DNA from 4 places in the Ruegeria sp. D4 genome. Region 4 is predicted to be linked to each of the others. Evidence: riboswitches for the same ligand, from Rfam matches in the RefSeq annotation. Region 4 holds a riboswitch; each other region holds the start of a gene.
What was found. Region 4 has a riboswitch for cobalamin ahead of ACR0MI_RS05370 (DUF4198 domain-containing protein). Riboswitches for the same ligand answer to the same signal wherever they lie in the genome.
Positions count from the first base shown of each region.

Region 1: it holds a riboswitch for cobalamin, as region 4 does, so the genes downstream of both, ACR0MI_RS08505 (hypothetical protein) here and ACR0MI_RS05370 (DUF4198 domain-containing protein) in region 4, are expected to answer to the same signal.
Region 2: it holds a riboswitch for cobalamin, as region 4 does, so the genes downstream of both, ACR0MI_RS10890 (DUF1636 domain-containing protein) here and ACR0MI_RS05370 (DUF4198 domain-containing protein) in region 4, are expected to answer to the same signal.
Region 3: it holds a riboswitch for cobalamin, as region 4 does, so the genes downstream of both, ACR0MI_RS16035 (DUF1636 domain-containing protein) here and ACR0MI_RS05370 (DUF4198 domain-containing protein) in region 4, are expected to answer to the same signal.

Region 1 covers NZ_JBQFPJ010000004.1:167,791-175,022, reverse strand. The annotation lists gene ACR0MI_RS08525 (metallophosphoesterase) at 1-167, shown strand, start outside; partial or broken gene ACR0MI_RS08520 (5'-nucleotidase C-terminal domain-containing protein) at 186-527, shown strand; RNA gene ffs (signal recognition particle sRNA small type) at 681-779, shown strand; gene ACR0MI_RS08510 (alpha/beta fold hydrolase) at 779-1,687, opposite strand; cobalamin riboswitch at 1,853-2,073, shown strand; gene ACR0MI_RS08505 (hypothetical protein) at 2,161-2,568, shown strand; gene ACR0MI_RS08500 (phosphatase domain-containing protein) at 2,570-3,073, opposite strand; gene ACR0MI_RS08495 (DNA polymerase III subunit gamma/tau) at 3,244-5,004, shown strand; gene ACR0MI_RS08490 (YbaB/EbfC family nucleoid-associated protein) at 5,100-5,444, shown strand; gene recR (recombination mediator RecR) at 5,506-6,099, shown strand; gene ACR0MI_RS08480 (histidine phosphatase family protein) at 6,167-6,730, shown strand; gene ACR0MI_RS08475 (hypothetical protein) at 6,852-7,232, shown strand, end outside.
Region 2 covers NZ_JBQFPJ010000006.1:103,873-111,104, forward strand. The annotation lists gene tcuB (tricarballylate utilization 4Fe-4S protein TcuB) at 1-358, shown strand, start outside; gene ACR0MI_RS10875 (iron ABC transporter permease) at 413-1,420, opposite strand; gene ACR0MI_RS10880 (ABC transporter substrate-binding protein) at 1,422-2,369, opposite strand; gene ACR0MI_RS10885 (ABC transporter ATP-binding protein) at 2,388-3,173, opposite strand; gene ACR0MI_RS10890 (DUF1636 domain-containing protein) at 3,170-3,526, opposite strand; cobalamin riboswitch at 3,628-3,830, opposite strand; gene ACR0MI_RS10895 (Mur ligase family protein) at 3,941-5,677, opposite strand; gene cphA (cyanophycin synthetase) at 5,693-7,232, opposite strand, start outside.
Region 3 covers NZ_JBQFPJ010000012.1:76,060-83,291, reverse strand. The annotation lists gene cobN (cobaltochelatase subunit CobN) at 1-998, opposite strand, end outside; gene cobW (cobalamin biosynthesis protein CobW) at 1,002-2,057, opposite strand; gene ACR0MI_RS16035 (DUF1636 domain-containing protein) at 2,054-2,434, opposite strand; cobalamin riboswitch at 2,529-2,736, opposite strand; gene ACR0MI_RS16030 (hypothetical protein) at 3,222-3,557, shown strand; gene ACR0MI_RS16025 (YybH family protein) at 3,729-4,235, opposite strand; gene ACR0MI_RS16020 (LysR family transcriptional regulator) at 4,480-5,379, shown strand; gene ACR0MI_RS16015 (hypothetical protein) at 5,543-5,881, shown strand; gene ACR0MI_RS16010 (HlyD family secretion protein) at 5,874-7,100, shown strand.
Region 4 covers NZ_JBQFPJ010000002.1:283,389-290,620, forward strand. The annotation lists gene ACR0MI_RS05355 (fumarylacetoacetate hydrolase family protein) at 1-694, shown strand, start outside; gene ACR0MI_RS05360 (DNA glycosylase AlkZ-like family protein) at 698-1,912, opposite strand; gene ACR0MI_RS05365 (LacI family DNA-binding transcriptional regulator) at 1,917-2,942, opposite strand; cobalamin riboswitch at 3,300-3,499, shown strand; gene ACR0MI_RS05370 (DUF4198 domain-containing protein) at 3,629-4,414, shown strand; gene cbiM (cobalt transporter CbiM) at 4,421-5,032, shown strand; gene ACR0MI_RS05380 (cobalt ABC transporter permease) at 5,029-5,610, shown strand; gene cbiQ (cobalt ECF transporter T component CbiQ) at 5,610-6,392, shown strand; gene ACR0MI_RS05390 (ABC transporter ATP-binding protein) at 6,389-7,045, shown strand; gene ACR0MI_RS05395 (AraC family transcriptional regulator) at 7,091-7,232, opposite strand, start outside.

The DNA of each region.
Region 1 (7,232 bases), on a different contig from region 4:
TACCGCCCGGAAAGGTTCGGTTGCGCAATGTTTCGGATCTTCATTCTTTCCCGAATGAACTGCGCGCCGCGCTTGTCACCGGCGACATGGTCCGTGACTGGCTTGAAATGTCGGCGGGCATTTTCAATCAGGTGGATGCAGGAGCTGTCCGCACTCTGACCGATTAAACACGGGCCGGGCATAACTTCGATGTGCTGTTCGGCCTGACCTATCGGATCGATCTTTCCCAGCCGGCGCGTTTTGATTCTCACGGAATGCTGGTCGATCCCGCTGCAAACCGTGTCCGCGAGATTTGCTGCGGTGGAATCCCTGTTGAACCCACCCAGAAATTCGTTGTGGCCCTGAACAGTTACCGGGCCAGCGGCGGCGGACACTTCCCTGTTGCGCATCAGGCCCGGCAGATCAATCTGCCGGCCTTACCCATCAGGCACGTCCTGCGCGACTATCTTTCGGGGGGATTACCGGGCGACCCGATGCAATCTGCGCCCTTCCCCTTCAGCCTTGTCCGGCTTCCCGGGCACGCTTAGATTCTGAAAACCGGGCCGGGAGCAAGGGCGCATCTTTCCGAACTGGACGCATACGATCCGCATGTGCTGGGGCATGACCCGGAAGGCTTTCTGCGGATCAGACTGTCACTCTGACGGGTTGTCTTCCTGGCGCAACTTCCCTATATCGACGATTGAGAGGTTGGCGCGGGCGAGCGCCTCGCCAACCTGGTCAGGTCCGGAAGGAAGCAGCCACAACGAGCCCCGCTTGGGTCGATGTCCAACCTCTCACTTCATCCCGCAATCGTCACATCTTTCCGGTCGGAACGGACTTGCTGCTCCGCAGACTCGATCAGCCTCGGCCAGACCGCTTTGTTTTTGCGCGCAAAAACACCAATGTGGCCAATGGATTTCAGCCCGAAATCCTTTGGTTCAAGCACATGACGGTTGGCGTCCGGGCCGTATAGCTCGGCCAGCCTCCAGACCGCATTTTCAGGCACCATCTGGTCGTCCGAAATCGCAAACAGGTCAACCGGACCACCGGCCCGCGGCCAGGTCGCTGCGGGCAGGCTTTGGCCAATTTCAGGCAAATAGCTGTTCGGCGAGGTGCACCATTTTCGCCATTGCCAGTAGACCTTTGACGGCAGGTCCGAGCCAAACCCAATGGCCTTGCCGGGCAGATACCCCAGCATATGAACTGCAAAAGGCGCATGACCGTACCAGAAGATTCCGGCCAGCCCCCTGTAGGGCCACGGATGATCCGACAACGTAACCAGGCCTGAACACACACAAATCATCCGGTCGACCTGATCCACATCCGATTGCAATGGCCCAAGCATACCCCCCAGCGAATGACCAATGGTCCACTGCCGCGCACTTGGGAATCGCCGCCGCATCTCGGCCCGGGCCGCGGGAATATCGACCAGCGCCCAATCGGACATGGTGACACGCGAATCCTTCAGGCGCCCCGATAACGATTTTCCGAAATCGCGGTAATCATAGGTGAGGCAGGCAATGCCCTGCTCTTCCGCCAGCCACCGGGCAAAATGCTGATAATAGTCCTGGGGAACGCCGGTCGCGCTGTTCAGAACAACTACGATATCAGGCGCTGCAACAGGCAGGTACAGGCGACCCGACAGCATCGCCGTCCCGGCGGGAAATCGTATGTCTTCGGTCAAGACCCGTTCCTGTATGTCCAACATCTCATGCTCCGCTCTCAACTGAACAGTTCAGTTCACCTATCTGTCAGGCCAGTCGCCCACTCAAGTCAACCCGGTGCAAACATGACCAAACGTCCGCTTTCCCGACCACGCATCGGACCAAATGCCTCGGCCCGCGCTATGCGCTTGACTCGGGGACCCGGAAACCGCTAGCGATGAGGCGATGGTTTCCGCGCCCTTTCCGGGGCCGGGATGAAAAGGGAACACGGTGCGGTTCTGTCTGGCATTGCCGGAAGGAACCAAGGCCGAGACTGCCCCCGCAACTGTAAGCGGTGAGCAATGCCGAAACACCACTGGCCGAAGGGCTGGGAAGGTCGGCAAAGCGATGACCCGCAAGTCAGGAGACCTGCCATCGATACTGAAACCGAAACTCGGGCGGGGTGTCCGGGCAGGTCCTGATGGCATAGCCCCGTCACACCTGATCCTTGCCCCGCGCCGCGCGCGGAGGGCGCATTATGATCTGGAAGACAAGGACACACGAATTTTCTGCCACTGTGTGCCAGCGCACCGGCAAACCCTGTCCGGCACTGGCGCAAATGGCGCGGGCTCTGACGCGCGCCGTGGCAAGCGCCGGCCCGGCCGCAACCCCGCAATTCGCCGTTGAAGGCAGCAGCGAGCTTGCCCATTGCCCCGAAGGGTGCATGGCCCGGTTCCACGCGCGGCCAGACAAAATCCGGGTGTTTTGCGGAACGAATGAGGAAACTCCGGGCGACAGGTTGGAGGATTATGCAGACATGATGTTCTGCGCAGAGTTCCGTGCGCTGCCGTCCGCAATTCTGTCGGACCCGCCCTGCGCCATGCTTGAAGCTTCGGCCCTGGCAGGTCGCCAAGTGGCGGCCCAGACCGGACATTTGTCGGCCTAAGCTACGGGTCCGCGCTGGCCGGAATCAATTGCGTGGCCCATGCCAGTTGTGCATCTGTTTCAACCGCACAGGGCCGCACCGCCCTCAACCGTTTCAGGGCTGCACCCGGTTGCTCGCCGCATTCGACCATCAGGCGCAACACCACCATTCCGGACCGGCCACAGCCGCCCCGGCAATGCACCAGAATGCGCCCGCCCCCTGACAGGGCATGGCGGACGGCCGCGCTTACATCGGGCCAGCGCGCGGTCACGGCGTCGGGGGGTGCACCGAAATCTTCGACCGGCAGATGGACCCAGCGGCAGGCGCGCGCCTGAATGTCGGTTCCGAAGTCACGCGCGCCGTCCTGCAGCATCTCGACTTCGGTCGTCATTGAAATGACAAGACCGGGCTTCCAGTCGGAAATCGCATTCAGGTCCTGGACATATTTACCCCCACGCCCCGGCATTGATGTCAGGGCCAGAGTACCTCCTCCGACCTGCAGCGCATGAATAATCATCTGAGACATGCAACGCGCCCTCCTTAATCGTTACGCACAAGAATCCGGTCAAAAATGCTTTCGCCTTCATTTTTACGCGCATCCCGAAGCATTCCCAAATGAATTTCGCGAACCGGCTGTGGACGCAGGCGGCGGCGCACTCTACGCTGCACTTCTGATACGAATCCGACAGAGCAGAAATGACCGACACGCCAAGCCCCGCTTATCAGGTTCTTGCCCGCAAATACCGCCCGGAAACCTTTGCCGACCTGGTTGGTCAGGATGCCATGGTGCGCACCCTGAAAAACGCGTTCGAGACAGACCGGATCGCGCAGGCCTTCATCATGACCGGCATCCGCGGCACCGGCAAAACGACGACGGCGCGGATCATCGCCAAGGGCATGAACTGCATCGGCCCCGATGGCGACGGCAAACCGACGACCGAACCCTGCGGCCAATGCGAACATTGCGTGGCGATCATGGAAGGCCGCCATGTCGACGTGATGGAGATGGACGCCGCCAGCCGCACCGGCGTGAACGACATCCGCGAGATCATAGACAGCGTCCGCTATCGTGCCGCCAGCGCACGCTACAAGATCTATATCATCGACGAGGTTCACATGCTCTCGACCAGCGCGTTCAACGCGCTGCTCAAGACGCTTGAGGAACCGCCCGAGCATGTGAAATTCATCTTCGCGACCACCGAAATCCGCAAGGTTCCGGTGACGGTCCTGTCGCGCTGCCAACGCTTCGACCTGCGCAGGATCGAACCCGAGGACATGATCGGTCTTCTGAACAAGATCGCCGCCGCCGAGGGCGCCCAGATCGCAGAGGACGCACTGGCGCTGATCACCAGAGCGGCCGAGGGTTCAGCGCGTGATGCAACTTCGCTGCTGGATCAGGCGATCTCGCACGGGGCCGGGGAAACCAGTGCCGATCAGGTCCGGGCGATGTTGGGTCTGGCGGACCGGGGCCGCGTCCTGGACCTGATGGACATGATCCTGCGCGGCGACGCGGCGGGAGCTCTGACAGAGCTAAGCGCTCAGTACGCCGAGGGCGCCGACCCGCTTGCCGTGCTGCGCGACCTGGCCGAAATCACCCATTGGGTGTCCGTGGTCAAAATCACGCCGGACGCGGCCGAGGACCCGACCGTTTCGCCCGACGAACGCGCACGCGGACAGCAAATGGCCGAAGCCCTGCCGATGCGTGTCCTGACCCGCATGTGGCAAATGCTGCTGAAAGCACTCGAAGAGGTCTCAGCCGCGCCAAACGCCATGATGGCGGCGGAAATGGCCGTCATTCGGCTGACCCATGTGGCCGACCTGCCAAGCCCGGAAGAACTGATCAAACGTTTGCAGGACGCACCTCCACCCACGCCGAACGGAGGCCCCGGTGGCGGCATGGCCGTACCCTCGCACGCCCCGGTACAACCTCAGGCATCGGCAAGGTCTTCCTACGTTTCCGCTCCACACGGTCCCGCCGGCGCGCCGACTGCGGCCCTGGCACAGGACGTCCAAACTGCTCTGGCGCGCTATCCGACCTTCGAACATGTGGTCGAACTGATCCGGACAAACCGGGACGTAAAGCTGCTGGTCGAGGTCGAAAACGGTGTGCGGCTGATGTCCTACTCACCGGGCCGGATCGAATTTACGCCGACCGATCATGCCCCGACAGACCTTGCCCAACGGCTGGGTACGGCGCTGCAGCGCTGGACAGGCAATCGGTGGGCCGTATCCATCGTGGCAGATGGCGAAGCCGCCACGATCGCCGAGATCCGCGATGCGGCCGACCTCGCGCTAAGGTCACAGGCCGAGCAGCACCCGCTGGTTCAGGCGGTACTCATGCAATTTCCCAAGGCGCGCATCAAACGGATCGAAACCCCGGAACAGCGCGCCGCCAAGGTCGAAACCGAGGCTCTGCCCGAGGTCGAAGACGAATGGGACCCGTTCGAAGAGGACTGAACATCTGCCTGGAAGACAGGAGGATGCCCATGCCCCTTGTGTCACGCAGTCACCCTTCGTATTTAGGCGTCAAATCGATTTACAGGAGAAACCCGATGCTCAAAGGTTTAGGCGGTCTGGGCGATATGGCCAAGATGATGAAATCCGCGCAGGACCTGCAGACCAAAATGACCGAAATGCAGGAAGAACTGAACAACCTCATGGTTGTCGGCGAATCCGGCGCCGGTCTGGTCAAGGCCACCGCCACTGCCAAGGGCGAACTCAAGGGTCTGGACATCGACCCGTCGATCTTCAACGGAGACGACAAGGAAGTGGTCGAGGACCTGATCCTGGCCGCCATCAAGGACGCGCAGACCAAGGCCGCCGAGCGCTCTCAGGCGGAAATGGCCAAGCTGACTGAAAGCATGGGGCTGCCGGCAGACATCAAACTGCCGTTCTGATCTTCATCTTTTCCAAAATACTCCCGCCGGAGGCTCCCTTCGGTGCCAAACAGGACAGGCCGTGAGTTCGAACAGCGACATCGACAACCTGATCGACCTGATGGCCAAGCTGCCGGGGCTTGGCCCGCGCTCGGCCCGCCGCGCGGTGCTGCACCTGATCCGCAAACGCGCCCTGCTGCTGACACCGCTCTCGGACGCAATGCAGCAGGTCGCCGCCACCGCCCGCGAATGCCTGAATTGCGGCAATGTCTGTACCGCTGACATCTGCGACATCTGCGACAGCGAGGCCCGCGCCACCGGAGAGCTTTGTGTCGTCGAGGATGTCGCTGATCTTTGGGCGATGGAACGTGCCGGTGTCTTCAAAGGCCGCTATCACGTTCTGGGCGGTACACTTTCGGCCTTGGACGGCGTCGGCCCGGACGAGTTGCGCATACCCCGCCTCAAAGACCGCGTGACGGCCGAGGGCATCACCGAGATCATCCTTGCCCTGAACGCCACAGTCGACGGACAGACCACCGCCCACTACATTGCCGACCAGTTGGAGGGACAGGTCCGCCTGACCTCACTTGCGCAGGGTGTGCCAATTGGGGGTGAGCTGGATTATTTGGACGACGGGACGATCACGGCGGCGCTGAGGGCGCGGAAAGAACTGTAAGGTCACAGAACCTGCCCCGAGAACATTTTTGAATCATGCTTTGATTTTCCAGAGTTGTGCGTAACTTATGAGCAGATATCCCGATCTATTCGTACTGCGACACGGCCAAACCGAGTGGAATACTCTTGGGAAATTTCAAGGCCGCAAGGACTCTCCGCTGACCGAAACGGGCAAGGCGCAGGCGCGCACTCAGAACCAAATTCTCTGCGGCATTCCGAACACACCGTCTCGGGTCGTCGTCAGCCCGCAAGAGCGCGCGCAGCACACGGCTCGGCTCGCGATTGCACCCCATCTTCAACTGGAAACTGACCACCGCCTTCAGGAAATCGCATTTGGCCAATGGGAAGGTGTAACCAAGAACGTCATCAGGTCGCAGATCGACTACGCTTACGAAAGCTATTTGTGGTTTTTTCGCAGCCCTGGCGGTGAGAGCTTTGAGGAGATATCGACAAGAGTCCGATCCTTTCTGGATGAGCAAGAAGAACCCTCAATCATTGTGACCCACGGTGTAACTTCTTCGGTGCTAAGGGGGATCTGGCTGGGCCTGGATCAGGAAGATCTGCTTAAGCTGCCTCGCACACAAGGGTGTGTCTTCCATCTTTCCAACGGAACGGAAACGATACTTCGGTAGAGGCGGCTGCAGTATTATCCGACACGTGCCTGCTGCACGCTTTCTGATCACAGCCTTTGGTTATGCGCAAAACTGCGCTAAGGATATCCAAACACTACCATTTTAGCTGGAGCGTTCCCCGATGACCCGCCTTCTCGCCTTCACCTTTGCAGCTTTCACCGCAACCTCCGCTCTGTCGCAACAACTTGTCGACAAAGGCTTTGTCGAGGGCTGGAACATCATGATGGACCCCGCACTTGGCAACGGGTGCCTGATCCAGACGATCTATCAGGATCTGTCGGTCGTGCGGCTGGGCTATGATGCGTTGGGCGATCGCGGATACTTCACCGTCTACAACAAGGCATGGGGCGATATCGAACCGGGGAAAAACTATCCGATCCGGTTCGATCTGGACGGCAAGAGCTTTGACGCCACCGCCATCGGGTTCAGGCAGGATCGCGTGCCAGGGGGGACGGTGTTTTTCACCGACCGCAACTTTGTAAACGCGATTGCGCAGAACAGA
Region 2 (7,232 bases), on a different contig from region 4:
CCTGTATGCACCCTACGGATTCTGGTCATTACCCAAACTGCTTGGCGTCTCAGGCGGTATCCTGTTGACCATCGGCTGTGGCGGCATGGTCATGTTGAAGCAGAAATCCGATCGTGACCTAGGCGACACGTCCGCGTGGGGTGCAGAGATGGGCTTTATCCTGCTGTTGGGGTTTGTTGGCCTCAGCGGCCTTGTCCTCTACGTGCTCGGCTCGACCACAGTGATGCCCGCTCTTCTGGCCATCCATCTGGGGTCGGTTCTGACCTTCTTCCTGCTCATGCCCTATACCAAGATGGCACACGGGTTCTATCGCCTCGCCGCACTTGTCAGAGATGCACAGAGGAAGCGGGGCACATAAATGGTTCGCACCAGCCGCTGCTTGCGCCCTGGATGGAAGGTGGAAAGGGTCCGGTCAGCGGGCTCTGGTCCTGAACAGGAGCAGGAACACGAACGCCGATCCGATTGAGGTTGTCACGATCCCGACAGGCAATTCCTGCGGGGCCAGCAACAAACGGCTGATAATATCCGAGCCCGTCAGCAATGCCGCGCCGACGAGAGCTGCGGTCGGCAGCAGATGGCCATGCAGCGGCCCCGCGATTCCGCGGGCGATGTGAGGGACCATCAGACCGACGAAACCGATGACACCGGCGACCGAGACGAACACCGCCGTTGCCAGCGCCGCAACAAAGAACATGCTGAACCGCAGTCCGCGCACGGGTACGCCGAGGGTAGAGGCAGTAAGGTCGCCGGTCAGCAGCGCGTCGAGCCAGCGGCTGCGGTAGAGAGAAAAGCTCAGGATCAGAAGCAGGCCTGCGCAGACCAGCGGAAACGTCTCCCAGCGGGCCAGGCCCAGACCGCCCAGCATCCAGAAAATCACGGAATGCGCGGCGCGGCTGTCGCCTGCAAAAATCAGGTAGTTGGTGATGGCCGAGAACAGGAACGAAACCGCAAGCCCGGCCAGGATCAGTTTTTCGGGCGCGCTTGTGCGTAAACCGTGAACCAGCGCCAGCACGATGCCCGACGCCACAAGCCCGCCGCAGAACGCGGCCAACGGCAGGGTCCAAAAGCCCAGCACGTCGCCGGTCACGGTGATCACGAACACGGCGCCGGCCGCCGCACCCGAGGACAGGCCGAACAGGAAAGGATCAGCAAGATCGTTGCGGGTTGTGGTTTGCAGGACGACGCCGACGATGCCCAACCCGGCGCCGATTACGGCCGCGAACAGGGCGCGCGGCAGGCGCAAATCAAACACGATCCGGTGCAACGGCGACATTTCCCGGTCACTCAGACCTGTTCCCAGCAAGACAGCGGTGAACGTGTCGGAAACCGGAATGGATGTGGTGCCGTAGATGGTTGAGATCAGCAAAAGGGCGGCCAGAACGACCGCCCCCAGCAGAAGTGTCAGGCCAAGTCGACCCATATCAGTTGAGATCCGGATGCATGGCCTGCGCCATTTTCAGGATCGCCTCGATATTTGCCGGTCCGGGGGTAAGTTCCTCGTACCGCAGGCCAATCCAGGCCTCGTTCTTGACGGCATCGGTCTGGGACATCACCGGATGCTCCTGCAGAAATTTGAAGGTATCCTCGGCGCCGTTGCCGGTCTGGTAATCCAGCAGCACCAGAAATTCGGGGTTGGCGGCCGCCACCGTTTCCCACGAGGTGCGGCCCCAGCTTGTATCCATGTCATGGGTCACGTTTTCACCGCCCGCTGCGGAAATCATCGCATCGGGAATGGCAAACTTGCCCGCGGTGAAGGGCGCATCAGCCGGACCATCCAACAGGAAAACGCGCGGTTTGGGCAGATCGGCGGTCCGGGTTTCGATCTCGGTCAGTTCTTCTTTCCAACCATCAACCAGTTCCTTCGCCCTGTCTTCGACCTGCATGACCTGGCCCAGGCGCAGAACGTCATCAAACAGCAGGTTCATGCTGGCTTCGGGGCGGTCCTTGTCCAGATGCACGCAGCTTTCGGACAGGATCAAGGTCTTGATGCCAAAGGGTTCCAGCGTGTCAGGGGTCACGTCTCCGCCCGGCTTCATCCCGTAATACCAGCCCGCGAAGAACATATCGGGTTCGGCGGCCACAAGGTTCTCGACCGTTGGGTATTTGGGCGCAAGCTCGGGAATGTCGCCGCGCAGCGTATCGAATTCCGGGCTGGTCTTGTACCATCCGGTGATGCCGGTCAGCCCGACGATCTTGTCCTGCAGACCCAGCGCAAAGGCCATGTCGGTCATGTTCATATCGTGCACGACAATCCGCTCGGGCGCAGTTTCAAAAACCAGCGGCTTGCCGCAATTGTCGACGGCAATTTCTTGTGCCGACGCACCGCCTGCCAGGGCTGTGGTCAGGACCACCGACCAGATCTGTTTCATTCAAAGATGCTCCTAGGGTTAGTTTGAGACCGAGGTTTTTCGGATATCCAGCGCCGGAATCACGCGGCCCTCATGGTGAAAGTACAGGTAGTCGACGCCAAAGGTTTCCCGAACCTGGTCCGAGGTCAGCACATCGGCCACGGGACCAAAGCCCGTGAGCCGCGCGGATTTCATCATGGCCACATGGGTGGCGAATTCGGGGATCATGACGAGGTCGTGGACGATCATAACCACCGTGATGCCCAACTCGGCAACCAGCGACAGCATCCGCCCCTTGGCGTCGGGGTCCAGATGGTTTGTCGGTTCGTCCAGAAACAAAAGCGAAGGGTTCTGTGCCAGAGCGCGCGCAATATGCGCACGTTGACGTTCACCCCCGGAAAGTACGCCCATTCGTTTGTCCGCCAGATCACTCAGACCTGTCAGGTTCAAAACCCTGTCCAGTTCGGCGGCGTGGCCCTCTTTCGACCGATCAGCCCGGATCGGGATTTGCCCCAAGGCCACATATTCCCGCAAAGACAGTCTGCTATCCGGCAGTTCGTGCTGACTGACAACAGCGATCATTCGGGCGCGCTCGTTGGCGGGCATGTGTTTCAGGCTGCGCCCATTGATCAAAACGTCGCCCAGCACCAGTTCGGCCGTGCCGCACAACAGGTTCAGAAGCGTCGTCTTCCCGGCCCCGTTCGGCCCGGCAATTGCAAGGATTGCGCCTTCTTCCAGTTCAAAAGACGCCGCTTGCAGCAGAACATCACCATTCAGCGCATAGTATTCGACGTCACGCACGGCAAGAAATGCAGAGGTCGTCATGAAGGCTCCTCCAAAATCATTCGGGGCAAACGGGAAAGGGTTTTGTCAAAAAGCGCGCTCGGCCTGTCGGACGCGCATGTCCATCCATCGGCACTGTTCTGATATTGCAACGCGAATTCGGCCAAGGCCGCGATGTCATGCGGGGTCCGGATGTCACCGAACAGGTATTGGGCTTTGCCGGCGGCCTGAAACCCAACAGTTGTCGGCTGCGCACACCCGGCCATGCAATCGACCGTGCGAATGGCAAACCCGGAAGGTAGCGCATCTGACAAAGAAGAGCGTATTTTGTCCGCAGACAAATCACCGTTGCATGTCGAACAGATCAGAAGAATATGATCAGTGGCGTCTGACATGGTCCGCTCCACTTGTTGCCAAGCGCGGACAGAAGGTGCTGATCATGTAAACACGTGACTGACGTGCCATCTAAGCCTCCTTCCAGGGCGCCCCGCCCTGGGTTGGTTGAACACTGATGGCAGGTCTCCTGACTCGCGGGTCCTTGCTTGGCCTTCCTTCCCGGCCTATTCGGCCAGTGGGTGTTTGGCGTCGCTCACCGCTTACAGTTGCGGGGGCAGTTACGGACTTGGCCTTCAGGGCCGCACCGTATTCCCTTTTCATCCCTCGGGTCTTCCTTCGGGAACCATCTACTAGCTAAGTGCCTCAGACCCGGGCATGCGTCAATACAGAATTATTGGCAGGACAATCGGATCGGCTGGGCAGGGCGGTGTTCGAATTTCACCGCCCGAGGCTCTCGGATTCAGCGTAGGGGTTCAGTTTTCCAGCAGTTTTAAGACTTGCTCGCGCTCGGACAGGACCAGCAACAGGGCGAGATCGCCCGGTTCGATCTGATCCAGTATTGTCCTGCTCGCCTCGGTCGGGGAAGGCGCGCTCAGGATCTGCTCATCCCGAAGACCCTTGTCCATTGCCGCCTGCTTAATCAGCTTTGGAATCTCACCAAGGTTGCGTCCCCGCAGATAGCCCTCAAGCTCGGCAGCGACGACCACATCCGGCTGGAACCGCAAGGCCGTTTGCGTGACATCGATGATGTCCTGATCGGACCGGTCCCCGGCATGGCTTAGCAGTATGAAGCGGCGCTTTGCCGGAAGTCCGGACAAAGCCTCGCACACCGCTGCGACCGAATGTGGGTTATGCGCAAAATCGACAAAGACACGGGCGCCGTTATGTGAAAACTCGTTGCACCGGCCAGGATTATCTTTGGCGTCTGGCTTGAACCCGGACAATCCGGCGCGAATGGCCTTTATCGGGATATCGAGTGCGCGGGCCAGACACAGCGCAGTCATTGCGTTGAGAATATTGTACCTGGCAGCCCCGCCCATGGCGAGCGGCACATCGTGAACCGAAATCACCGGTTGTTCCGAGAAGCCATCGAAGAACACAATCATCTCGTCCCGCAGGAAGGCACAACAATGTCCTTGCTCGCGGGATTGTTGGATCAGTGCGTTTTTCTGGTCCAGCGAGAACCACCAGATCCTGCAGGACGTGTTCAGTGCCTCATCCCGGACATACGCGTCATCCGCGTTCAGGGCCAGAACGCCATCTTTCTTAAGGGTGCGGTGCACGGCGAACTTGGCCTGCGCCAACTCCGGAACCGTGTTGACGCCATACTGACCCAGATGATCATTGGCGACATTTGTGACAGCCGCAGCCGAGGCGGCATGGGTTGGAAGACCCCGGCGCAGGATTCCACCACGGGCAACCTCCAGACAGGCGACTTCAAGCCGCCGGTCGCGCAGCAGCATGCGCGCTCCGCCGGGGCCGGAATAATCACCACGGTCGAGGATGTCGTCGCCGACGCGGACAAACTCGGTCGAGGTCAGCCCGGCAACCTTGCCCGCCGCCCGGGCGATCGCCTCAAGCAGCCGGGTCGTTGTGGTCTTGCCATTGGTTCCGGTGATGAAGGCGACGGGGATGTTGTGCAAGGCGTCCCACTCGACTTCATCAGGCGCAGGCAGAGCGTTCCAGGCCCAGGTCCGGCTTCCGACCCCGTGGCCGATCGAAATCTCGTCGTCGTCACACAGGATATCGACGCCCCGCGCCGAGGCCGCCTGGATCAGGGCGATCAGGGCCGGATTTGCCTCTTTGGCCATGACGTCGCGGACGTTGGCGATCATCTTGTCGAAATCGCCGGGTGTTTCCCCGACCAGCGCCGCGGCACAGAAATGCCATGCGGTCTGGACCGCAAAGATCGCTGAATATAGCTGATCCATCGGCGCTGAAATCGCAAGGTTCACGCCGCCGGTGAATACCCGATATGTCAGCTTTTCCTGGTGCCAGCCGAGAGCATCCAGCACACGACGTGCATGATGCTGCCACAGCTCAATGACACGCGAAGACTGCTCCTGGTCAAAAAAGACGTCCATGATTGCGCCCGGGTGATCCCAGAGCAACCCGGGCCCGGTCAGCCGGCGCGCATCGTCTACCCGAAACGCGTCACTGGTCGCGCTGGGGATGGTCAGCGCGGTCTCAAGCTCTTCAATTCTGTCCATTCCGGTGCCCTCGGCTCAATCCGCGTCTTCGCTGATTTCGCGGGCCAGACGCACGCCGCGCTCGTCCCGGATCAGGGCCTGATCGCTGTCGAATATGTCCTCGAAAGAGGTCTCAATAGGGGCAGGCTTTCCGATTGCTTCAGCTTCAGGTGCGTCGCCATCCGAATTGAAGTAGATGATCTGTTTCCAGCAGCGGGTGGTGTCGTCGCCGAATATCACCAGCAGATCGCCGGGAGCTGCCATTTCAAGACCCGCCGTCACCGCTTCGACCTCATCAGGGATGATTGTGATCGCCTCATCCGGCGTGCCGCCTGCAATCAACGCCTGCCGCAGCATCTGAGGAATTTCGTCATGCCCGCGTCCGCGGCGGCGGTCGTCAGCCTTGCAGATGAAGTGGTCAAAATGACCGGCCAGCGCCGCGCCCGCATCCTCGACGTCCTCGTCACGACGGTCACCGGGCATCGATACGACGCACAGCCTGCGGCCCTTGATCTCTAGCTGGTCGGCCAGCGCCGCCATTGCCTTCAGGGCGGCGGGGTTGTGGCCATAATCCAGGATTACCTTGAACGGATGTTCGTCATAAACGTTCATCCGCCCCGGTGCCTGGAAATAGCTGGTGTCAAAGGTCCGCAGCCCGTGGCGGATGTTGTCCAGATCAACGCCAAAACTATAGGCCATGGCGGCAGCAAACATGGCGTTCTGCACGTTGAAGATCGCCTTGCCTTCCAGTGTCGCCGGGATCAGGTGCGACCAGAGCACGGGGATATGCAGGCCATTGTCGTATATGGTCAGCATGTCGCCGTTCATGCCTTTTTCCAGCACGATGGCCTTGCCGCCTTCCTTGATATGTTCTTTCACAAGACTGTGGCCGGGATTGGTCGTGACATAGAAGATCTGACTTGCCCCGGCATAATCCGCCATCTTCAGGCAGTTGATGTCGTCGGCGTTCAGAACGGCCGTATCCGTGGCGCTTTCCACCACGACGCGTTTGACCACGGCAAGCTCTTCGACCGTGTTGATGCCACCCAGCCCCAGATGGTCGGCGGATACGTTCAGACAGGCGGCCACGTTCGAGCGTTGATAGCCCAGGCCCGAACGCACCAGCCCGCCACGCGCGGTCTCCATCACGGCGAAATCGACCATCGGATCGCGCAGCACGATCTGGGCCGACTTGGGCCCGGTCATGTCGCCCTTGACGCTCAGCTTGCCATCCACATAGACCCCGTCGGTCGAGGTCATGCCAACGGTCTTGCCGCTGGTTTTCATGATATGGTTCAACATCCGCGATGTTGTGGTTTTCCCGTTGGTTCCCGTGATTGCCGCAATGGGGATGCGTGTCTTGTCCCCGACCGGGAACAGCATGTCGATCACCCGACCGGCAACATCGCGCGGTTGGCCTTCGGACGGAGCCACGTGCATCCGGAATCCGGGGGCTGCGTTCACCTCGACAATCGCGCCGCCGATATCCTTGTAGGACTTGGTGATGTCGTCGATCAGAAAATCGACACCGCCTACATCCAGCCCAACCGCCATGATGGCGCGTTCAGCCATGTCG
Region 3 (7,232 bases), on a different contig from region 4:
TTGAATGAAGCGATGCCCGCCGAGATCCGCCCATCCACTTCGGGCAGCACGACGTGCATGGCAAGGTCGGCGGGCGAAAGACCGCGTTCGGCCGCGGCCCACGCTTTGCGGCGTGAAGTTGCCAGAGCGACCTGGAAAACCGGCACACCAGCCGCGTCAAGCGGAGAGGTTCCCGACGCGCCTTTGCCCGAGAAGGAGGTGGCATTTATGATCGCCGAAGGTTCCAGTGCAACAATGTTTCGGCGCATCCAGTCGGCGGCAACAGGCGTTTTGAGGGAAGGGGCAAACATGCCCATTGCCTCGAACCCTCGCGTACGCAGGCTGTGGATCAGCGCGGCGACCGGGGCGGTGTCGGCGGAGGTCAGGTAGGCGCGATAGAAAGTGACAATGATGCGTTTCGCATCGTTCGTAAATGCGGCTTCGACCGGGGTTACGCCGCGGTCAGGGCACCATACACCGCATTCCGGAAGGGTTTTGGCCCCCAACACCGGTCCGGCATAAAGACCTGCCGCCAATGCCATCTGCGCCAAAGCGGCCTGCGCCGCGACCTCGCCGCCGGTGTCGCAGAGATGCGCCAGCCGCCGCAGGGTCGAGACGGGCAGGGTGGAATAGTCGTCCAGCCGGGTATCCTCACGCCCGTCGGCGGGCAGAACCGCCAGCGCGATGCCTTTGGCCTGCGCCAGCGCAAGAACCTGCTGCAGCCCGTATGACCAGTAAGGTACCCCACCAATCAGGCGGATCAGGATACCTTTTGCGCCGTCAAGCGTTTGTTCCACATATGTGTCAACGGACAGAGGGTGTTTCAGCGCCGTCAGATTGGCCAACCGCATCGTCGGCATTCGCCCTTCCGGCCCACCGCCGCGATGCCAGCCTGCCGCGAAAGCACCGAGATCGCTGTCCGAAAAGGACAACATCACCAGATCCGCCGGGCTCTGGCCCAGATCGGTCGGGGGCTCGTTTTCTTCAAGCCCGTGGCTTTCGCGGAAGACGACGTGCATGGCTTACTCGGCGGCCTCGGTCACACCCACGAGGATATCCCGGATTTCGGCCTCTTTGATGTCGTCGTGCTCGGCAATGACCACAAGACGCGAGCGGCGCTCCTCGCCGGGTTCCCAGGGGCGGTCGTACTGATGACGCACCCGGGCACCGACAGCCTGAACCAGCAGACGCATCGGTTTGCCGGCAACTGCCGCATACCCCTTGACGCGCAGGATGTTCAGTTCCCTGGCCAGACGTTCGATCTTGGCAACCAGATCGAGTGGGTCACTTTGCTCCGGCAGTTCGACGATGATGCTTTCGAAATCGTCATGTTCGTGGTCGTGGTGACCGTCGTGATGCGACGGACGCGCGTCCATGTCATCCTCGGCTGCGGCTTCCAGACCGAGCACGACGCGGACGTCTACGACGCCTTCGGCAACCTCTACGACGGGCAGCGGGCGCGGGGCCTCGGCTGCGATGATCTCTTTGGCTTTGGCAACACACTCTGGCCCGGCCAGATCGGGCTTGGTCAGCAGGATGATATCGGCGCAGGATATCTGATCCTCGAACACCTCGGAAAGAGGCGTTTCGTGGTCGATCGAGTCATCGGCCAGGCGCTGGGCATCCACCGCCTCGACATTCGGAGCGAAGCGACCTGCCGCGACCGCCTCGGCATCGGCCAGAGCGATCACGCCATCCACAGTGATTTTCGAGCGGATATCGGGCCAGTCAAAGGCTTTCAGCAGCGGCTTGGGCAGGGCGAGGCCGGAGGTTTCGATCAGAATGTGATCGGGGCGCGGGTCCAGCGCCATCAGCGCTTCGATGGTCGGAATGAAATCATCGGCCACGGTGCAGCAGATGCAGCCGTTTGCCAGTTCCATGATGTTCTCTGCCGGACAATCGGGAATGGCGCAGGATTTCAGAATATCGCCATCGACGCCCACGTCGCCGAATTCATTGACCACGACCGCCAGACGTTTGCCCTGCGGGTTCTGCATCAGGTGCTTGACCAGCGTTGTCTTCCCCGAGCCCAGAAAGCCGGTGATCACAGTGACGGGTAATTTCTCAAGAGTGCTCATTTCAGGGCTCCAATCGGGGGAATGCGGGAGGCGCAGTTTTTGCGGAAATGTTCGGGGCGCTCACGCCATTTGACCAAGCCGTCCTCGGTCGCCAGATATTTGGTCGCACCGTCGACAATGGCGTCAACGTGTTCGGCTTCGTTCAGGTTCTCATAGACAAAGGTCCAGCGACCCGGTCCACCGCGCAGCACGATCGAGCAGCCCTGATCGCAGTTCGACAGGCATTCGACGGGTTTCAGCGTGATGCCTTCGGGCAGGTCGGCCTGTTGCAGCGCTTTGTGCAGCAATGTGCCGGGGCGTTTTTCATCATCCTCGACGGGCAGTCCACGGCGGCACGTGGTACAGACCAGCAACTCGACTGGTGCGGTCTCGGTCATGTCTCTCATCCCCCCAAATCCTCTTCGCGGGGGACGGGGTTTCATGCGGGCCACGCGTCTGCACATGGACCCGACACCGGAACACCCCGCCCGGTTTCTTCTTCGGGTGCTGGCAGGTCTCCCGGCTTGCGGATGTCAGAGACTTGCTCTGGCAGATGTCCCGCCTTCCCGGCCTTTCGGCCAGTGGCTATGGGCACCCTCTCCGGTCACGGTCGCGGGGGCGGCTGCGTTTGACGGAAAAACCGCTGACGCATTCCCTTTTCATCCATCCAGGGATGGACACCAACGGGTCGGACATGCGGCACAGGCGGGGGACTTGTCAAGCTTCAGGATGCGCGGTTTCGCCGCCGGAAGGAAAAAGCGACCTGAGGTGGTCACTCAGCGGCATCGCCGGGCGTTCACGGCGCCCGAAAACCTGCGTGATTGAGGTGTTCCGTGTGATGTTCGCTGATTTTGGAAGGGGTCGGCGGGAACCGGACGGGCGGGGCGGATTCGGCTTCAGAACCACTGGGGCAGGCCGCGTGTGGACGTTGCGGCGACCAACCGCCTGTCATTTCGGGCATCGCTAAACTGAGGGATTGGGGTTTCGTTGATTAAGTAACCGCTATTCCGACCGGCTCGGGATACTCCATTTCAGTATTCGCGCAAGACCCGGCAAAAACGACCGCTTCGAGATCAAATCTGATGGCCGTCTTGCCGTGCTCAGAGTAGCCAGATTTCTTGCAAAATTATGCCTCAAACTGCCCTTAGCGGGCGTCGGCGAACAGAATTTGCCAGGAAACAAAAAATGAAAAAGTTAGCAGCCTTTCTTGTGTACTTACCCGTCGCTGCAGTTGCGGAAGACCGGGTGTTCGAGTGTGAAGCGGCGGATGCAAAATACCCGGAAATGGCGGCCACGCTGGTCAAATACGAGGGCCAGAACAAAGGGCATATTACCATTGGTGATATCGACAATAAGGCTGAGGTGTATCCCGGCCTCGACACCCTGACTTACCTGTATATCGGTGACGGCTTTACCCTGAATTACAACGTGAATCTCAAGACTGGCACGTTTGACTATTCGGCTTCGGGCAGCAAATCCGGATGGGGCAAAGGCAGCTGCAAGGAAGTTGTGGCCCAGTAATTCGCTAATGCCCGGTCTGCGGGTTGGGCCTTTCGGTTGCCGAGAAAAGTACTTGCCTGGTTCCGTCCTGAGGCCAATGTAGTTGGCCGTGGACGGAACCCGGTTAAAAGCGGCCGATCCAGTATGTGTCCAAGCCATCTGGGCGGCGTGCCAACCAATCAAATCTTTTGATCAGCAAGGTTCGGCACGCCCCGAACACGCGGGCGCGATTGATCTGCCGGCGCTGAAGGTATTCGCGTTGGACCAGATATCCCGCGCCACGCGCCATGTTCCGTCATCTTCGAGATGGTAGATATTGATGCCATGGCCGGTGGAAACAGTGGCAGGGCCCGGTTCACGCGGAACATCGGCGGCGGTAAACTCATAACGCTCAAACGCCCAGCTCGCCGCCACAACAAACTCCACTGATTGCTTTTTCCAACGGGTGTGAACGGCGTCGAAATACCCGCGCACCCAAGGCCCGACCTTGGCTTTGCCTTCCATAACAGGCGCGCCGGGTGCGATGAAGACCACGTCATCAGTGACCGTCTCAAGGAATTGATCCAGTTTGTTCGAGTTGATCGCTGCAAGATACGCTACGTGTGCGGCTTGCGGAGTGTTGGCTCTGGTGTCGGGCAGCGCCGGTGTCGCGATAGCCAACCCTATTCCAGTAAAAAGAATGGTTATCCTGATAGTCATATCGGCCTCCAAGCATTTGCGGCGATTGGACCTTGCCGGTTGTTCAAACCCGCCTATCAACGCAAAACGCATTGCAGGACGATCGTATTGCAACGCAATTCGACAGGCTTTTAGGGCAATCGCAATTTCAGATAGCTACACCACTGATTGTTCAACTCGTATCGGGTGTATTTCTCGACAATAGTTACGTTTGGTGTACCTTGCGAGGCAGGAAAAAATAGCAATCATTAAGTATTTCTACTGAATGAACCTTATTGACTGGCATAAGTTGCCGCCGCTTTCGACCCTCAGGGCGTTTGAGGCGACCGGCCGTTTAGGCGGCTATTCTGCTGCGGCGCGTTCACTGAACGTAACCACTGCCGCAATTGCCCAACAGGTGCGAAAGCTTGAGGCTGATCTGGGGATTCCACTTGTGCGCCGAGAGGGACGTGGACTTGCTTTGACCGAGGCCGGTCGGACGCTGGCCAGCACGCTCAACGACGCATTCGAGCAGATCGCAAAAGGCATTGATGATGTGACGGCTCAGGAGGCCGCTCGCGGTGTGAGTGTGTCTACGACTGTCCGATTTGTCGACGCGGTCATCATGCCACGACTTGGCGGCTTCTGGGCGGAACACCCCGGCATCCAGGTGTCTTTCGCTGCGGAAGGAAATTCGTGGGACGTCGATCTCGAAGCCTTTGACATTGCGATACGCGGAGGCCCGCCAAACCATGTTTGGAGCGGCGCGGCCCAGAAACTGCTTCTAAAGTCGCCGTTCGTATTATGCGGCACACCAGAGCTTGTCAGGTTGGGTGCGAAAAACCTGACCGATGTGCCGTGGATACAGGACAAGAGCATCGGTTCCCAAGTCTTTGAAGGTGTCGTCCGGGACTTCGGCCTGCGCGTCGACGACCTTCAGCTTGTTGATCCGGGGGGATCGAAGTTCGAGCTGGACGCCGCCTTGCAAGGCTACGGATTGCATCTAAGCCCTCTAGTGACCGTCAAAAAGTACCTGGATAAAGGCAGACTGGAAGCTATCGACGTGCCGCCGAAATGGGTGGCCTGCTACTTCGCGGTCTACCGAAAGGGGCGCATTTCCGATCAGGTAGGTGCTTTCCTGAAATGGCTTGAGTTGACGTGCGCACCACTTTCTCAGGAGGCTTGAGAACCTCGAACTGGATTCCGTCCAGCGTCATATCGGGCACTGGCCCGTCATTATGTTCACGCTATCGGGCCTGGGGCTGATCAGAGTTGCCTCGTGCAGGATTGGTTTTTTTGATTTCAATCGCTTATCCTTGCCGGGGATCATTTTGAAACAGGAGGTTCACGTGAACAGCTCTATCTCTGATGAGGCGATGGCGCGGCTCCCGTTTTGGGTGACACCTCCTGGGGAAACAGACGGCTTTTTGATCGTTGTTGGGTTTCTTCTTGTCGTTGTCCTGCTGGGTTTCGGCGCATTGTATTTTACCGTGCAGGCCATCCCCGACCGCATGGCGGCAGGCGCGCACAAGGTTCAAATGCAACTGGTTGGTGTGCTTGGGTTGATCTCGCTGTTCACACTGAACAATGCGTTCTGGATCGCCGCCATTCTGATTGCCGCTGTGCCACTGCACGAGATATTCCCGCTCAGGACCGAAGTGGACCTTTCGGAGAGCCACGATGCTTGAGTTGGTATTCTCTGCATTGATCACGATTGTCCCGGATTACCTGTACCGCCGCTACAAGCAGGGCAAGAGATGGGGCCATGAAATAACCCTGTTCAACGTCTGGTATGAATTGCGGTGGGGTTTGACCGCCTGCGCAATACTGGCCCTTACGCTGATCACAGTGATCTTCTATTTTCACCCCTCAACGCGGAACGTGTCCGCCGCATTTCGCACGGTTACTATACTGTCAGACCGCGGTGGCCGCGTCTCAGAGGTCTATGTCGCCAACAATGATGCGGTTAGTGCCGGTGACGCCATTTTCCGGTTGGACACGACCCGACAGGAAGCAGCAGCAGATACCGCTCAACGCCGCATAGCAGAGATCGAGGCCGCTTTGGGCCTGACCGCAACAGAAATCACGGCAGCCGCTGCTGGTGTTGAGGCGGCAGAATCAGATCTTACGCAGGCCACAAGCGATCTGGATCGACGCCTAGAGCTTGCCGAGCGAAACGATACTGTTGTGAGCGAGCAGGAGCTGGAGCGGTTGCAGACGGCAGTGTCCGGGGCGGAGAGCCGTCGCGCAGCCGCACTCGCGGCACTCGATGGTGCCAAGCTTCGCCAAACCTCACTTCTTCCTGCGCAGCTTGAAAGCGCGCGCGCCGTGCTTCGGGAGGCCGAAAACGAGATATCGAAATCAACCGTATTCGCTGAGGTGGACGGGGTTGTGACCCAATTCCTCCTGAAGCCGGGCGACATCGTTAACCCAATTCTGCGTCCCGCTGGTATTCTGGTGCCAGACGTCTCAGGACAAGGGCGTTTCATAGCGGCTTTCGGTCAGATTTCAGCCAGCGTGCTCAAGCCCGGCATGCTGGTGGAAATCACCTGCGCATCCAAACCCTTGACTATAATCCCGATGGTCGTGGACGAGGTGCAAGACGCGATTGCTGCGGGGCAATTCCGACCAGGTGATGCGCTGCTGGATCAGCAGGATCGGGCGCGACCCGGCACTGTGACAGCCTTTCTTGCGCCAATCTTCCCGAAACATCTGGAAGATATCCCCCCGGGAAGTTCATGCGTCGGCGTTGCCTATACAAGCCGGGCGAAGGAAATTGATGCCGGTGAAATAACGGGTTTTTCGGCTTTTCTTGCACGGATTGTGGACGGGATGGGTATCGCAAACGCGATCGTTTTGCGCGCACAGACAATTTTGCTGCCCGTCAAGGCGTTGGTCTTCAATTGAGGCCCAACTCGTTGAGAGGGAGGGCTTTGCCGTAAACGGCAAGGTCAGCAACAATATCCTGTTTCTGTCAGGCTTTTTGGGGGCCTGATATATCTGTCATCTTAACTTTGGCTCCACACTCATAACGCGACC
Region 4 (7,232 bases):
GGACAAGCTGTTTTCTCTTCCCGACCCTGTTGCGATACCGGTTGTCGGCGAGCAGGCCGAATATCCGGTGGGCCGGATTTTTTGCGTCGGGCGGAACTATGCGGCCCATGCGGCTGAAATGGGAAATACAGTGGACCGCGAGGCGCCGTTCTATTTCACCAAGTCCGCACCAAACGCCATCCTGACCGGAGCGACCGTGCCATATCCGCCGGGTACCGAAAACTATCATCACGAAATGGAGCTGGCGATTGCAATCGGTAAGCCGGTGTTCCGCGTCAGTCGCGAGCAGGCTTTGGGCGCGGTGTTTGCCTATGGCTGCGCGCTGGACATGACCCGCCGCGATCTGCAAATCCGTGAACGGAACAAACAGCGCCCGTGGGATCTGGGCAAGGATCTGGAAAACGGTGCCGTTTTTGCGCCGCTGACCCGGTCGGAGAGCTGGTCGCCGGACAAAGACAAGCGCATTCATCTGAGCGTCAACGGTGAAGTCCGGCAGGATGCGACCCTGGATGAGCTGATCTGGAAAATTGATGAGATCGTGAGCCATCTTTCAAATTACTATCACCTTCGTCCGGGCGATCTGATCATGACAGGCACCCCGGCCGGTGTTGGTGCGGTCCAGGCCGGTGATGTGATTGATGGCGGAATTGACGGTCTTGAACCGATCCACCTGACCCTGTCAAAGGCTGAATAGAGCCTATTTAGGGTCTTTCAGCCAGCCGTCGGCAAGCTCAACACGATCAAGGCCGGCAAACCTGCGCACCCGGTCCAGCTCGGCCTCCAGACGCCGGGTGCGCGCCTCTGACCAGCGCAACTTTCGCTCGGGCCAGACGGATTGTACCCGCAATTCGCCGCAATCCCTGTGGGCCTTCATGTCGATCCGGCCGATCAGCCGATCACCTTCGAGCAGGGGAAAGACATAATAGCCGTAGGTTCTTTTGGGCGCGGGCACAAACACTTCGATCCTGTAGTGAAACCCGAACAGGCGTTCGGCACGGTTTCGATCCCGCAGCATCGGGTCAAACGGGCTGAGCACGCGAATCCTGCCCGGTGGCGCGGGCAGTTCACGGGCCTCTTCAACCAAGCCCGGGCGGGAAAGCACTTTCCTTGTACGGCCATCCGCGCAGCTGATTTCGATTTCTTCAATCTCGCCGCTTTTTTGGGCTGCGGCGCACCAGTCTTTCGCCTCGGCCGCGCTGACCGTATCCCAAAACGCAGCCAGTTCGCCCGATGTTGCAAACCCCAACCTGTCGAGGGCGGCGTTGCACAGCCAGTCCACCGTTTTTTCGGCGTCGCATGGTGCATGACCGGGGCACAGATGAGTTTCGATCACCCGTTCGGTTAGGTCGTAGCGTTTCTGAAAGCCGTCCCGGCCAATGACGGTCAGCGCGCCCGAGCGCCACAAGAACTCCAGCGCGGTTTTGGACGGGTGCCAGTCCCACCAGCCGCCCGATCCTTTCTTTTCGTCCTTTCCCACATCGGACGAGGATACCGGACCGTGATCGCGGATGTGCAGCAGAACCGAGGCGAACTGTTGTTCAAATCCATCCCGCCGCCAATTCTTCCAGCGGGCTTTCAACAAATCGGCGTCGCGCTGAAAGCGCAGGTGCCAATGCCGGTAGAACTCCATCGGAATAACGGCGGCGTCATGTGTCCAATGCTCGAACAGCGCCCTGTCCCGTTCATACAGGCGCTTCAGATGTGTGCTGCGATAGGTGGACCTGCGCGAAAACAGGATCATGTCATGGGCGCGGGCCACGGTGTTGATACTGTCCAACTGAACAAAACCAAGCCGTCGGATCAGGTCCAGAAGATCCGCGCCCTTTGCGCTGCCCGACGGGGTTTCGGACAGCAAGTGACGATCCATGAACACCGCACGGGCTGTCCGGTTGTCCAGTTTCGGCAGTGCCAAGACTCTAACGCCGCTTCAGTGTGTCGCCGTAGCTGATTTTTGGCGTCAGGGTTACGCGGGTTTCAATCTCGGCTTCCGGGTCGGCTAGCTGTGCGGCGATGATCCCTGCGGCCTGACGGCCAATTTCCAGCCGGCAGGCATCCATGGTTGCCAGTTTGCGGGGCAGACCTTGCAGCAGTTCGACATTGTTGAACCCCGCCAGCCCGATTTGACCAGGGATGTCTATCCCCTGATCCAGCAGGTACAACAGTCCGCCAGCGCCGATCATATCATTGGAATAATACAGAAAATCCAGTTCCGGCGACCGTTCCAGCATCGCCTGCGTCATCTCGCGCCCCTTGGCCAGTGCTGAGCCGCCGGAATAGAACTCGCGATCCTCGATCTCGATCCCGTGTTTGCCCAGAACTTCGGTAAAGCCTTCGAAACGTTTGCGCGCGCGGTGGTCCAAAGGCATCTTGGTCCCCATGAAGCCGATATGCTGGTATCCGGCCTTCAGAATGGCCTGCGCCATTTCGCGGCCGGCACGGCGGTGCGAAATGCCGACCATCGCATCCACGGGTTTGCCGTCGGTATCCATGATTTCGACCACCGGAATGCCCGCGGAATCCAGCATCGCCCGGGCCGCTTCCGTGTGCTCCAGACCCGCGATGATCACGCCCGAAGGCCGCCACGAGAGCATCTCGTAAAGGACTTTTTCCTCTTTTTCCGGCAAATAATCGGTCACGCCGACCACTGGCTGCAATTCGGTGTCTTCCAGCACCTGATTGATGCCGGTCAGGACCTCGGGGAAGACCATGTTGGACAGTGACGGGATGATGACAGCGACCAGATTGACCCGGCTGGATGCCAGCGCACCCGCAATTTTGTTGGGCACGTAACCCAGCTCTTTTGCGGCGGCCAGAACCCGTGTTCGGGTCGCATCCGATACATCACCCCGATTGCGCAGGACCCTGCTGACCGTCATTTCGGATACCCCCGACGCTTCCGAGACATCGCGAAGGGTAAGCGGGCGTTTTGTTTCTGTGGTCACGAGGCACCTGCACTGTTGTTTTGCCCGATGGTAGCGTGAACACGGCGACAAATACAACAACTCTGCTTCTGCGTCGGACGCTGGACGGGTCGGACCTTTTGTGCATCGGAGCGACCCTACATATTTGCGGCGAGTTCAATTTTACACGCGAGTCAACGCCCGCAGTTTCAGGCCCAAAATCTCAAGTCCGCGAACTGAACCGACGACTATTGACCGCGGAAAGATATCTAGGAAAATACACACACTCGCGGTGGCGCATACCAAACCGCGTAGCAAGCGCGGGCATGCAATTCCTGATTTCGCAAATGGCCCATGCAACGCCGCAATCAATTGTTGACCGTATCTTACATATTCTGGCATGAACGCGCCATGTTCGGTTCCGGGGACATCCTCGGAAGCAATAGGGAATGCAGTGCGGCACATTTCGCCAACTCTGCAACTGCCCCCGCAACTGTAGGCGGCGAGCGCGGCTGATAATGCCACTGGGGTATCCCGGGAAGGTTAGTTTAGCGCTTTGACCCGCAAGTCAGGAGACCTGCCGAACATGCGCCCTTGGAAGGGGCGTTCATCATCGGCGACGGGGTGTGCGCCGGATCTGTTTGCCCGACAAGGCAGATGGCTTCGCGTTCCCCATCGTCAAAGTAAATTTGCGCCGGGGAAGGCGCGACGTGAGAAGGACTCGATTTGTGAAAAAACTGCTGGTGGCTGCCACGGCTGTTTTGGCGATGCCTGCATTGGCGCAGGCCCATTTCCTGCTGGAATATACCGACGACACGATGATCGAACGCCCCGGTGACGTTCCGGTCAAACTGGTTTTCTGGCACCCGTTTGAAGCTGGTCACGTGATGACCTTGGAAAAACCGGAAGAATTCTTTGTAATCCACAACGGTGAAAAAACCGATCTGATGGATACGCTGGAAGAAACCACTTTTGAAGGACCGGACAACATTGCCAAAGCGTTCCTGGGTTCAGTGCCGGTGAAACGCTCGGGTGACTATGTGGTGGTTACAGTTCCTGCGCCTTACTACGAAGAATCCGAGGATATCTATATCCAGCAGATCACCAAGGCTTACCTCAACCGAAACGAACTGCCGACCGACTGGGATCAGCCGCAGGGGCTGGCCACCGAGATTCTGCCGCTGAACAAGCCTTACAACATCATCGCCGGGTCAACCTTTACCGGTCGCGTTTTGAGCGAGGGACAGCCCGTCGCCGGCGCAGAAATCGAAATCGAGTACATCGCCGCAGCACCGGACATGACCGGCACCGGCGCGAAGGGCGCCACCGTGTCCCCATTGCCGGGCGGCGCGTTGGTCGCGATTTCGGATGACAACGGATATTTCAACTTTGGTGTGCCAAAAGCCGGGTACTGGGGCTTCGCCGCTTTGGGCGTGGGTCCGGAAACCGAGCATGAAGGCAAAGAGCTGAGCCAGGATGCGGTCATCTGGATCCGCGCCTGGGATCTGGAGTAAGCCTGAATGCACATCGTCGACGGAGCCCTTTCCAACCCTGTCGTGATCGGCGGTGCGGTCGCCGCGGCTGGCGGGATCGCATTGGGCCTGAAATCGCTGGATCTGGATCGCATTCCCACGGCGGGCGTGTTGTCGGCCAGCTTTTTTGTCGCCTCGCTGATCCATGTGCCGATTGGCCCGTCGTCTGTGCATTTGATTCTGAACGGTCTGGCCGGGCTTCTGCTCGGCTGGGCCGCCTTTCCGGCCCTTTTTGTCGGCTTGCTGCTGCAGGCCGTGTTCTTTGGTTTCGGCGGATTGACCGTGCTGGGGATCAACACGGTGAATATCGCTCTTCCGGCGGTGTTGACCTGGATGATCTTTGGTCGCCTGATCGCACGTGGCTCACCTGTTCATGGGGCGATCTGGGGCGGCATCGGCGGCGCGTTTTCGATCGCGGCCACGACGGCTTTTGTCGCGGTCTCGCTGGCGCTGTCCGGCGATGAGTTCCTGCCCGCTGCCAAGCTTGTCTTTTTCGCCCACATTCCCGTCATGGCTATCGAGGCCGTGCTGACAGGTTTTGCCGTTCTTCTGGCCCGCAAGGTCAAACCGGAACTTTTTGTAAAGGTTGCGTCCACATGAAACAGTTGATCCTTGTTTGTACGCTTGCTCTCGCCCCGCTCCCGGCTCTTGCGCACAAGGTTATTGCAGGCGTATTTCCGGCAGGCGACGCAATCGAAGGCGAGCTGGGGTTTTCCAATGGCGATATGGCCGCAGACCAGGAAGTCATCGTCTATGGCCCCGATGGCTCTGAACTGGGTCGCACAGTAACCGATACGGACGGTTTCTTTCTCTACAGCCCGACCAGAGCTGTGGCTCATACATTCAAGGCAGATCTGGGTGCAGGGCACGTCGCCGAAGTTGCCATGCCGGCCGACGAAGTGGCCGAAATCATGGGGGTCGAAGCCGAGCTTTTTGAAACAGCCACGCCGGTCGCATCTGCGAATGGCGCGGCAGCGGTGACTGTGGCTTCGCTCTCGGATGAGGAACGCGCCGCCATCGCCAAAGCGGTGCGCGACGAAACCCGCCCACTGCGGCGCGAGATCGCCGCCTACCGCGAGCACAATGATCTGCAGAACATCTTGGGTGGTATTGGCTATATCATTGGTCTGTTCGGCATCGGCTTTTACCTGGCCGCGCGTAAAAAGATGGCCACCTGATGGCACATGCGCTGGAACCACAGGCCAAAACACTGGCCGAGGCAGGCAAAGCCGCCCATTTCGGGATGATCGGAGACTACGATCCCCGTATGCGCATCGTGCTGGCCTGCATCTTTGCCATCGTCACGGTTGCCCTCAACAGCATTCCGGCGCTGATCGGCGCTTTGTCCGTCTCGCTTGGGTTACTGGTGATGTCACGCTTGCCAGTCGGTCGGACCCTCAAGCGTATGGCCATGATGGACAGCTTCATCATCTTCATGCTGGTGCTGCTGCCATTCTCAATGCCCGGCGACGCGATGTTCACGGTTTTTGGCTTTCCGGCCAGTTGGCAGGGCCTTTGGAAAGCTGTCGAGATTGCACTGACGGCCAACGCGGTCATCCTTGCGCTGATGGTTCTGGTCGGAACGATGGAGCCCGTGACGCTGGGACACGCTTTGCACAAGCTGCGCTGCCCCGAGGTGCTAGTGCACCTTTTGATGTTCACCATCCGCTACATCGAGGTGTTGCGGGAAGAATACCTGGGCCTGCGCGCTGCGATGAAGATCCGCGGATTTCGCCCCGGCACAAACTGGCACACCTACCGAAGCTTCGGGTATCTGGTCGGCATGATGCTGGTGCGCGCGATCGAACGGTCCGAGCGGATTCTGGCGGCGATGAAATGCCGGGGCTTTTCCGGGCGTCTTTTGTTGCTGCAGGACTTTAACATGACACGACGCGATCACATGTTCGCCGCGATGCTGTGCACCGTTTGCCTTGGCCTGCTGTTCCTGGATTATCTATGACGATCCTCAAGCTTGAAGACATTTGTTTTGCGTACCCTGGCCAGCCACCAGTGCTGGACGGCGCTTCGCTGCAGCTTGAACCGGGGCAGCGCCTCTCGATTGCGGGCCCGAATGGCGCGGGAAAATCTACCCTGTTTCGTATTGCCCTTGGCCTGCAAACACCAAGCGCCGGGCGCGTGACCGTCCTGGGAAAGGAAAGGCGCGTCGAGGCGGATTTTCACGAAGTCCGCCGCCAGGTCGGGCTGGTTTTTCAGGATCCTGATGATCAGCTGTTTTGTCCGACAGTGGCGGAAGACATCGCATTTGGTCCTCTCAACCTCGGGCGCAGCAAGTCCGAGGCGCTGGCCATCGTCGACAGGGTGCTTTCCGATCTGGATCTGTTAAGTCTGCGTGATCGCATTACGCACAAGCTCTCTGGTGGAGAGAAGCGGCTTGTGACCCTTGCAACCGTTTTGGCGATGGAGCCGGAGGCGCTGCTTTTGGATGAGCCTACCAATGCGCTTGACGCCAAAAATGAAGCGCGACTTCTGGAAATTCTGCGAAGTCTGCCGCAGGCTATACTGCTGGTAAGCCACGCACCATCGTTTCGCGCGGCATTGGCACCAGACACGCTGGAACTGCGAAACGGGCGGATTGTCAGCCCAAGTGAATGACCTGTTCGCACGAGCTATGCGAATGTCCGCGACAGAGCGCCGTCGTCAGGAAGCCTGCGCGTGCAAGCGGTATGACCCGGGGGTCCGGCTGGTCCACTTTCGAAAGGCGCGGTGAAAATTCGCCGGAGCCGAAAACCCGGTGTCAAAGGCGATCTGTTCAATACTGAGCGTACTTTGCTGAAGCGCG